One region of the Escherichia sp. MAL-1 genome, then DNA from elsewhere that is predicted to be linked to it. Evidence: predicted binding sites of a transcription regulator. Region 1 holds the regulator's gene; the other holds the start of a gene.

The links. The regulator CRP, encoded in region 1, controls carbon source genes, mostly activating them, when cyclic AMP is high. The targets are predictions, from matches to a motif close to ATGTGANNNNNNTCACAT.
Region 2: mlc (sugar metabolism global transcriptional regulator Mlc) is a predicted target of CRP. The motif match lies at 1,908-1,925, and genes of this name have one in related genera.

Annotation. Positions count from the first base shown of each region.
Region 1 is NZ_CM129609.1:396,070-400,297, reverse strand. Features, by position in the region: gene ACU8XX_RS01845 (phosphoribulokinase) at 1-687, shown strand, start outside; gene ACU8XX_RS01840 (OsmC family protein) at 742-1,146, opposite strand; gene crp (cAMP-activated global transcriptional regulator CRP) at 1,448-2,080, shown strand; gene ACU8XX_RS01830 (YccS/YhfK family putative transporter) at 2,131-4,221, shown strand.
Region 2 is NZ_CM129609.1:2,377,785-2,382,012, forward strand. Features, by position in the region: gene ACU8XX_RS11725 (MFS transporter) at 1-879, opposite strand, end outside; gene ACU8XX_RS11730 (LysR family transcriptional regulator) at 986-1,879, shown strand; gene mlc (sugar metabolism global transcriptional regulator Mlc) at 2,014-3,234, shown strand; gene bioD (dethiobiotin synthase) at 3,359-4,054, shown strand; gene clcB (voltage-gated ClC-type chloride channel ClcB) at 4,007-4,228, opposite strand, start outside.

The DNA.
Region 1 (4,228 bases):
GCCGGGCGGCATATCAGCTACTTCGGCCCCGAGGCTAACGACTTCGGCCTGCTGGAACAAACCTTCATTGAATACGGTCAGAGCGGCAAAGGGAAATCTCGCAAATATCTGCATACCTACGATGAAGCCGTACCGTGGAATCAGGTACCGGGGACATTCACCCCCTGGCAACCTTTACCGGAACCCACTGATGTACTGTTTTATGAAGGTTTACACGGCGGCGTAGTCACGCCACAGCATAACGTTGCGCAGCATGTGGACTTACTGGTCGGCGTGGTGCCTATCGTTAACCTTGAGTGGATTCAAAAACTGATCCGCGACACCAGCGAGCGCGGGCACTCACGAGAAGCAGTGATGGACTCAGTAGTGCGTTCAATGGAAGACTATATCAACTACATCACACCGCAGTTTTCCCGCACCCATCTTAACTTCCAGCGCGTTCCCACCGTCGACACTTCAAACCCGTTCGCGGCAAAAGGTATCCCGTCGCTCGATGAAAGCTTTGTGGTGATCCATTTTCGTAATCTGGAAGGGATCGATTTCCCCTGGCTGCTGGCGATGTTGCAAGGCTCATTCATTTCCCACATCAATACGTTAGTGGTACCGGGCGGCAAAATGGGTCTGGCAATGGAATTAATTATGCTGCCGCTGGTGCAACGATTGATGGAAGGAAAGAAAATCGAGTAACTCTGCTATTACGCCGGATAAAATACTATCCGGCTTCACAACGGGATAGTTAAGTCACGCGGCAACCACTTCATACGAGTGAGTAATATTCACCGCTTTTTCCAGCATCAACGCCACTGAACAATATTTCTCGGCAGAGAGATCAACCGCACGCGCAACCGCTGCGTCTTTCAGGTCGCGACCGGTGACGATAAAATGCAGATTAATGTGCGTAAACAGGCGTGGTGCCTCTTCGCGGCGTTCAGAGGTCAATTTTACTTCACAATCGACCACATCCTGACGCCCTTTTTGCAGGATCGAAACCACATCGATGGCACTGCAACCACCCGCCGCCATCAACACCATTTCCATCGGACTTGGTGCTTTATCGCCTGAGTTGCCGTCCATTAAAATCTGATGACCAGAGGCGGATTCGCCCAGAAAAGTTAACCCTTCGACCCACTTCACTCGCGCTTGCATTTTTGCTACTCCACTGCGTCAATTTTCCTGACAGAGTACGCGTACTAACCAAATCGCGCAACGGAAGGCGACCTGGGTCATGCTGAAGCGAGACACCAGGAGACACAAAGCGAAAGCTATGCTAAAACAGTCAGGATGCTACAGTAATACATTGATGTACTGCATGTATGCAAAGGACGTCACATTACCGTGCAGTACAGTTGATAGCCCCTTCCCAGGTAGCGGGAAGCATATTTCGGCAATCCAGAGACAGCGGCGTTATCTGGCTCTGGAGAAAGCTTATAACAGAGGATAACCGCGCATGGTGCTTGGCAAACCGCAAACAGACCCGACTCTCGAATGGTTCTTGTCTCATTGCCACATTCATAAGTACCCATCCAAGAGCACGCTTATTCACCAGGGTGAAAAAGCGGAAACGCTGTACTACATCGTTAAAGGCTCTGTGGCAGTGCTGATCAAAGACGAAGAGGGTAAAGAAATGATCCTCTCCTATCTGAATCAGGGTGATTTTATTGGCGAACTGGGCCTGTTTGAAGAGGGCCAGGAACGTAGCGCATGGGTACGTGCGAAAACCGCCTGTGAAGTGGCTGAAATTTCGTACAAAAAATTTCGCCAATTGATTCAGGTAAACCCGGACATTCTGATGCGTTTGTCTGCACAGATGGCGCGTCGTCTGCAAGTCACTTCAGAGAAAGTGGGCAACCTGGCGTTCCTCGACGTGACGGGCCGCATTGCACAGACTCTGCTGAATCTGGCAAAACAACCAGACGCTATGACTCACCCGGACGGTATGCAAATCAAAATTACCCGTCAGGAAATTGGTCAGATTGTCGGCTGTTCTCGTGAAACCGTGGGACGCATTCTGAAGATGCTGGAAGATCAGAACCTGATCTCCGCACACGGTAAAACCATCGTCGTTTACGGCACTCGTTAATCCCGTCGGAGTGGCGCGTTACCTGGTAGCGCGCCATTTTGTTTCCCCCGATGTGGCGCAGACTGATTTATCACCCCGATATCAACTATGCACTTCGACAAACGCTGGTGCTATGTTTGCCCGTGGCCGTTGGGTTAATGCTTGGCGAATTACGATTCGGTCTGCTCTTCTCCCTCGTTCCTGCCTGTTGCAATATTGCGGGCCTTGATACGCCTCATAAACGTTTTTTCAAACGCTTAATCATTGGTGCGTCGCTGTTTGCCACCTGTAGCTTGCTGACACAGCTACTACTGGCAAAAGATGTCCCCCTGCCCTTTTTGCTGACCGGATTAACGCTGGTACTTGGCGTCACTGCTGAGCTGGGGCCATTGCACGCAAAATTGCTTCCCGCATCGCTGCTCGCCGCCATTTTTACCCTCAGTCTGGCGGGATACATGCCGGTCTGGGAACCATTGCTCATCTATGCGTTGGGCACTCTCTGGTACGGATTGTTTAACTGGTTTTGGTTCTGGATCTGGCGCGAACAACCGCTGCGCGAGTCACTAAGTCTGCTGTACCGTGAACTGGCAGATTATTGTGAAGCCAAATACAGCCTGCTTACCCAGCACACCGACCCTGAAAAAGCGCTGCCGCCGCTGCTGGTGCGCCAGCAAAAAGCGGTCGATTTAATTACCCAGTGCTATCAGCAAATGCATATGCTTTCCGCGCAAAACAATACCGATTACAAGCGGATGCTGCGTATTTTCCAGGAGGCGCTGGATTTGCAGGAACATATTTCGGTCAGTTTGCATCAGCCGGAAGAGGTGCAAAAACTGGTCGAGCGTAGCCATGCGGAAGAAGTTATCCGCTGGAATGCGCAAACCGTCGCCGCTCGCCTGCGCGTGCTGGCTGATGACATTCTTTACCATCGCCTGCCAACGCGTTTTACGATGGAAAAGCAAATTGGCGCACTGGAAAAAATCGCCCGCCAGCATCCGGATAATCCGGTTGGGCAATTCTGCTACTGGCATTTCAGCCGCATCGCCCGCGTGCTGCGCACCCAAAAACCGCTCTATGCCCGTGACTTACTGGCCGATAAACAGCGGCGAATGCCATTACTTCCGGCGCTGAAAAGTTATCTGTCACTAAAGTCTCCGGCGCTACGCAATGCCGGACGACTCAGTGTGATGTTAAGCGTTGCCAGCCTGATGGGCACCGCGCTGCATCTGCCGAAGTCGTACTGGATCCTGATGACGGTATTGCTGGTGACACAAAATGGCTATGGCGCAACCCGTCTGAGGATTGTGAATCGCTCCGTGGGAACCGTGGTCGGGTTAATCATTGCGGGCGTGGCGCTGCACTTTAAAATTCCCGAAGGTTACACCCTGACGTTGATGCTGATTACCACCCTCGCCAGCTACCTGATATTGCGCAAAAACTACGGCTGGGCGACGGTCGGTTTTACTATTACCGCAGTGTATACCCTGCAACTATTGTGGTTGAACGGCGAGCAATACATCCTTCCGCGTCTTATCGATACCATTATTGGTTGTTTAATTGCTTTCGGCGGTACTGTCTGGCTGTGGCCGCAGTGGCAGAGCGGGTTATTGCGTAAAAACGCCCATGATGCTTTAGAAGCCTATCAGGAAGCGATTCGCTTGATTCTTAGCGAGGATCCGCAACCTACGCCACTGGCCTGGCAGCGAATGCGGGTAAATCAGGCACATAACACTCTGTATAACTCATTGAATCAGGCGATGCAGGAACCGGCGTTTAACAGCCATTATCTGGCAGATATGAAACTGTGGGTAACGCACAGCCAGTTTATTGTTGAGCATATTAATGCCATGACCACGCTGGCGCGGGAACACCGGGCATTGCCACCTGAACTGGCACAAGAGTATTTACAGTCTTGTGAAATCGCCATTCAGCGTTGTCAGCAGCGACTGGAGTATGACGAACCGGGTAGTTCTGGCGATGCCAATATCATGGATGCGCCGGAGATGCAGCCGCACGAAGGCGCGGCAGGTACGCTGGAGCAGCATTTACAGCGGGTTATTGGTCATCTGAACACCATGCACACCATTTCGTCGATGGCATGGCGTCAGCGACCGCATCACGGGATTTGGCTGAGTCGCAAGTTGCGGGATTCGAAGGCGTAATGCAGGC
Region 2 (4,228 bases), 2.0 Mb from region 1:
TTTGGGTGAGCTCCATGTACCGGTCAAATAAGCCAGCGATAATAAGCCAACCACGGCCTGACTGACATGCCAGGGGGAGAGCATCAACCGATAGCCGATGTAATTAAACAGCGTGACGAACGACCCCATCAGCAAAAAGCCTTCTGCGAACAATAACGGTAATCCCCGGTCACGCCAGTGCAGACGAAAGTTGATAAACAACGTCTTAGGGCGCAGCGAAGTCGGGCGAAAATGGCGTGATTCAGGGAGGATTTTCCAGAACATCAACGCCGAGGCCAGCGCGAAACAACCGATTGCCGCCAGAGCAATTCGCCAGTTGAAAAAGTCCGTGAAGACACCGCTAATTAAGCGTCCGCTCATGCCGCCAATTGAGTTGCCGCTGATATACAACCCCATTGAAAAGGCCACGAAACTGGGATGGATTTCCTCGCTAAGATAAGTCATGCCAACAGCTGCCACGCCACTTAACGAAAGCCCAATCAAGGCGCGTATAATCAAAATGCCGTGCCAGCTGGTCATCATTGTCGAAAGTAACGTACAAATGGAGGCCAACAGTAGCGCCGTGACCATCACTGGTTTGCGACCAATGGCATCGGATAGCGGGCCAGTAAACAGCAAACCAATAGCCAACATCGCCGTGGAAATGGACAGTGAAATACTACTGTTCGCGGGGGTTAAGCCAAACTCCTGCGAAAGCACCGGAAGGATAGGCTGCACACAATAGAGAAGTGCAAATGTTGCCAGTCCGGCAGAGAACAGCGCCAGGGTGACGCGCATAAATTGCGGCGTACCGCGTTTAATAAATTGATTTGGCTGAGAAATGCTTTGCTTGTCAGTGTCGCTTGCCGGAGCGCCATCAACAGTTGTAGTACGGCTCACTTGAAATCCTTGCTAAATATGCCTGTAGATCAGGCTTATACATAGGGTAGGAAAATCGAATTGTTCTGTCTAATATATTAATAATCTCAAATAAGATGTTTTAAATATGAATATTGAACTTCGTCATCTGCGTTACTTTGTTGCTGTTGCGGAAGAGCTACATTTCGGGCGCGCCGCTGCCCGCCTGAATATTTCGCAACCGCCGCTAAGTCAGCAGATTCAGGCGCTGGAGCAACAAATTGGTGCCCGACTGCTGGCACGAACCAATCGCAGTGTATTGCTGACGGCAGCAGGAAAACAGTTTCTTGCAGATAGTCGGCAAATCCTGTCTATGGTGGATGACGCTGCCGCTCGCGCTGAAAGGCTGCATCAGGGTGAAGCGGGGGAGTTGCGCATTGGTTTTACTTCGTCGGCTCCTTTTATTCGGGCGGTGTCCGATACGTTATCGCTGTTTCGCCGTGATTATCCTGATGTCCATTTACAAACCCGCGAAATGAACACTCGCGAGCAAATCGCTCCGCTCATTGAAGGAACGCTGGATATGGGATTGCTGCGTAACACAGCGTTACCGGAGTCGCTTGAACACGCAGTCATCGTCCATGAACCGCTTATGGCGATGATCCCGCACGATCATCCCCTGGCAAATAACCCGAATGTAACGCTGGCTGAACTGGCGAAAGAACCCTTTGTCTTTTTTGATCCGCACGTCGGGACAGGGCTGTATGACGATATTCTCGGGCTGATGCGACGTTACCATTTGACGCCCGTCATCACTCAGGAGGTGGGCGAGGCAATGACCATCATCGGTCTGGTTTCCGCCGGTCTGGGTGTTTCAATTTTGCCTGCGTCATTTAAACGTGTTCAGCTCAACGAAATGCGCTGGGTGCCGATTGCTGAAGAGGATGCGGTTTCTGAAATGTGGTTGGTCTGGCCGAAACATCATGAACAAAGTCCGGCTGCGCGTAACTTTCGTATTCATCTGCTGAATGCTCTCAGGTGAGGGAAATTTCAGCGAAAAAGCCCGAAAAATGTGCTGTTAATCACATGCCTAAGTAAAAATTTGACGACACGTATTGAAGTGCTTCACCATAGCCTACAGATTATTTCGGAGCGCGAAAATATAGGGAGTATGCGGTGGTTGCTGAAAACCAGCCTGGGCACATTGATCAAATAAAGCAGACCAACGCGGGCGCGGTTTATCGCCTGATTGATCAGCTTGGTCCAGTCTCGCGTATCGATCTTTCCCGTCTGGCGCAACTGGCTCCTGCCAGTATCACTAAAATTGTCCGTGAGATGCTCGAAGCACACCTGGTGCAAGAGCTGGAAATCAAAGAAGCGGGGAACCGTGGCCGTCCGGCGGTGGGGCTGGTGGTTGAAACTGAAGCCTGGCACTATCTTTCTCTGCGCATTAGTCGCGGGGAGATTTTCCTTGCTCTGCGCGATCTGAGCAGCAAACTGGTGGTGGAAGAGTCGCAGGAACTGGCGTTAAAAGATGACTTGCCATTGCTGGATCGTATTATTTCCCATATCGATCAGTTTTTTATCCGCCACCAGAAAAAACTTGAGCGTCTAACTTCGATTGCCATAACCTTGCCGGGAATTATTGATACGGAAAATGGTATTGTACATCGCATGCCGTTCTACGAGGATGTAAAAGAGATGCCGCTCGGCGAGGCGCTGGAGCAGCATACCGGCGTTCCGGTTTATATTCAGCATGATATCAGCGCATGGACGATGGCAGAGGCCTTGTTTGGTGCCTCACGCGGGGCGCGCGATGTGATTCAGGTGGTTATCGATCACAACGTGGGGGCGGGCGTCATTACCGATGGTCATCTGCTACACGCAGGCAGCAGTAGTCTCGTGGAAATAGGCCACACACAGGTCGACCCGTATGGGAAACGCTGTTATTGCGGGAATCACGGCTGCCTCGAAACCATCGCCAGCGTGGACAGTATTCTTGAGCTGGCACAGCTGCGTCTTAATCAATCCATGAGCTCGATGTTACATGGACAACCGTTAACCGTGGACTCATTGTGTCAGGCGGCATTGCGCGGCGATCTACTGGCAAAAGACATCATTACCGGGGTGGGCGCGCATGTCGGGCGCATTCTTGCCATCATGGTGAATTTATTTAACCCACAAAAAATACTGATTGGCTCACCGTTAAGTAAAGCGGCAGATATCCTCTTCCCGGTCATCTCAGACAGCATCCGTCAGCAGGCCCTTCCTGCGTATAGTCAGCACATCAGCGTTGAGAGTACTCAGTTTTCTAACCAGGGCACGATGGCAGGCGCTGCACTGGTAAAAGACGCGATGTATAACGGTTCTTTGTTGATTCGTCTGTTGCAGGGTTAACATTTTTTAACTGTTCTACCAAAATTTGCGCTATCTCAATTTGGGCCAGGAAAGCATAACTTAGACTTTCAAGGTTAATTATTTTCCTGGTTTATATTTGTGAAGCATAACGGTGGAGTTAGTGATGCTGAAGCGTTTCTTTATTACCGGTACAGACACTTCTGTAGGGAAAACGGTGGTTTCCCGCGCATTGCTACAAGCGTTAGCCTCCCAGGGAAAAACGGTTGCGGGATATAAACCCGTAGCGAAGGGGAGCAAAGAGACACCCGAAGGGCTGCGTAATAAAGATGCCCTGGTGTTGCAGAGTGTTTCAACCATCGAACTGCCTTATGAAGCAGTTAATCCTATCGCGTTAAGCGAAGAAGAAAGTAGCGTGGCGCACAGTTGCCCAATCAATTACACCCTCATTTCAAACGGCCTGGCAAACCTGACCGAAAAAGTCGATCATGTCGTGGTAGAAGGGACTGGCGGCTGGCGCAGTCTGATGAATGATTTGCGTCCACTCTCTGAATGGGTAGTGCAGGAACAACTGCCGGTGTTGATGGTTGTCGGTATTCAGGAAGGTTGCATTAACCATGCACTGCTAACAGCTCAGGCGATCGCCAACGACGGGCTGCCGCTCATTGGCTGGGTGGCTAACCGAATCAACCCAGGACTGGCGCATTATGCGGAAATCATTGATGTGCTGGGTAAAAAACTTCCGGCACCGCTCATTGGTGAACTGCCTTATCTGCCGCGCGCCGAACAGCGTGAACTGGGGCAATACATCCGCTTAGCTATGCTGCGCAGTGTGCTGGCGGTAGATAGAGTCACGGTGTAACGTCCGCGAAATTACCGACGCAATTACGCAGGCAATCAATAAACCGGGGAGTAGCTGATACTCCCCGGTCATTTCACATATCATCAACGTCGACATAATCGGCGCGTGCGTGGTCGCCGCCAACAGTGTCGCCATCCCGGTCAATCCGAGTAAAAGTGTAATTTCTTCGCCATC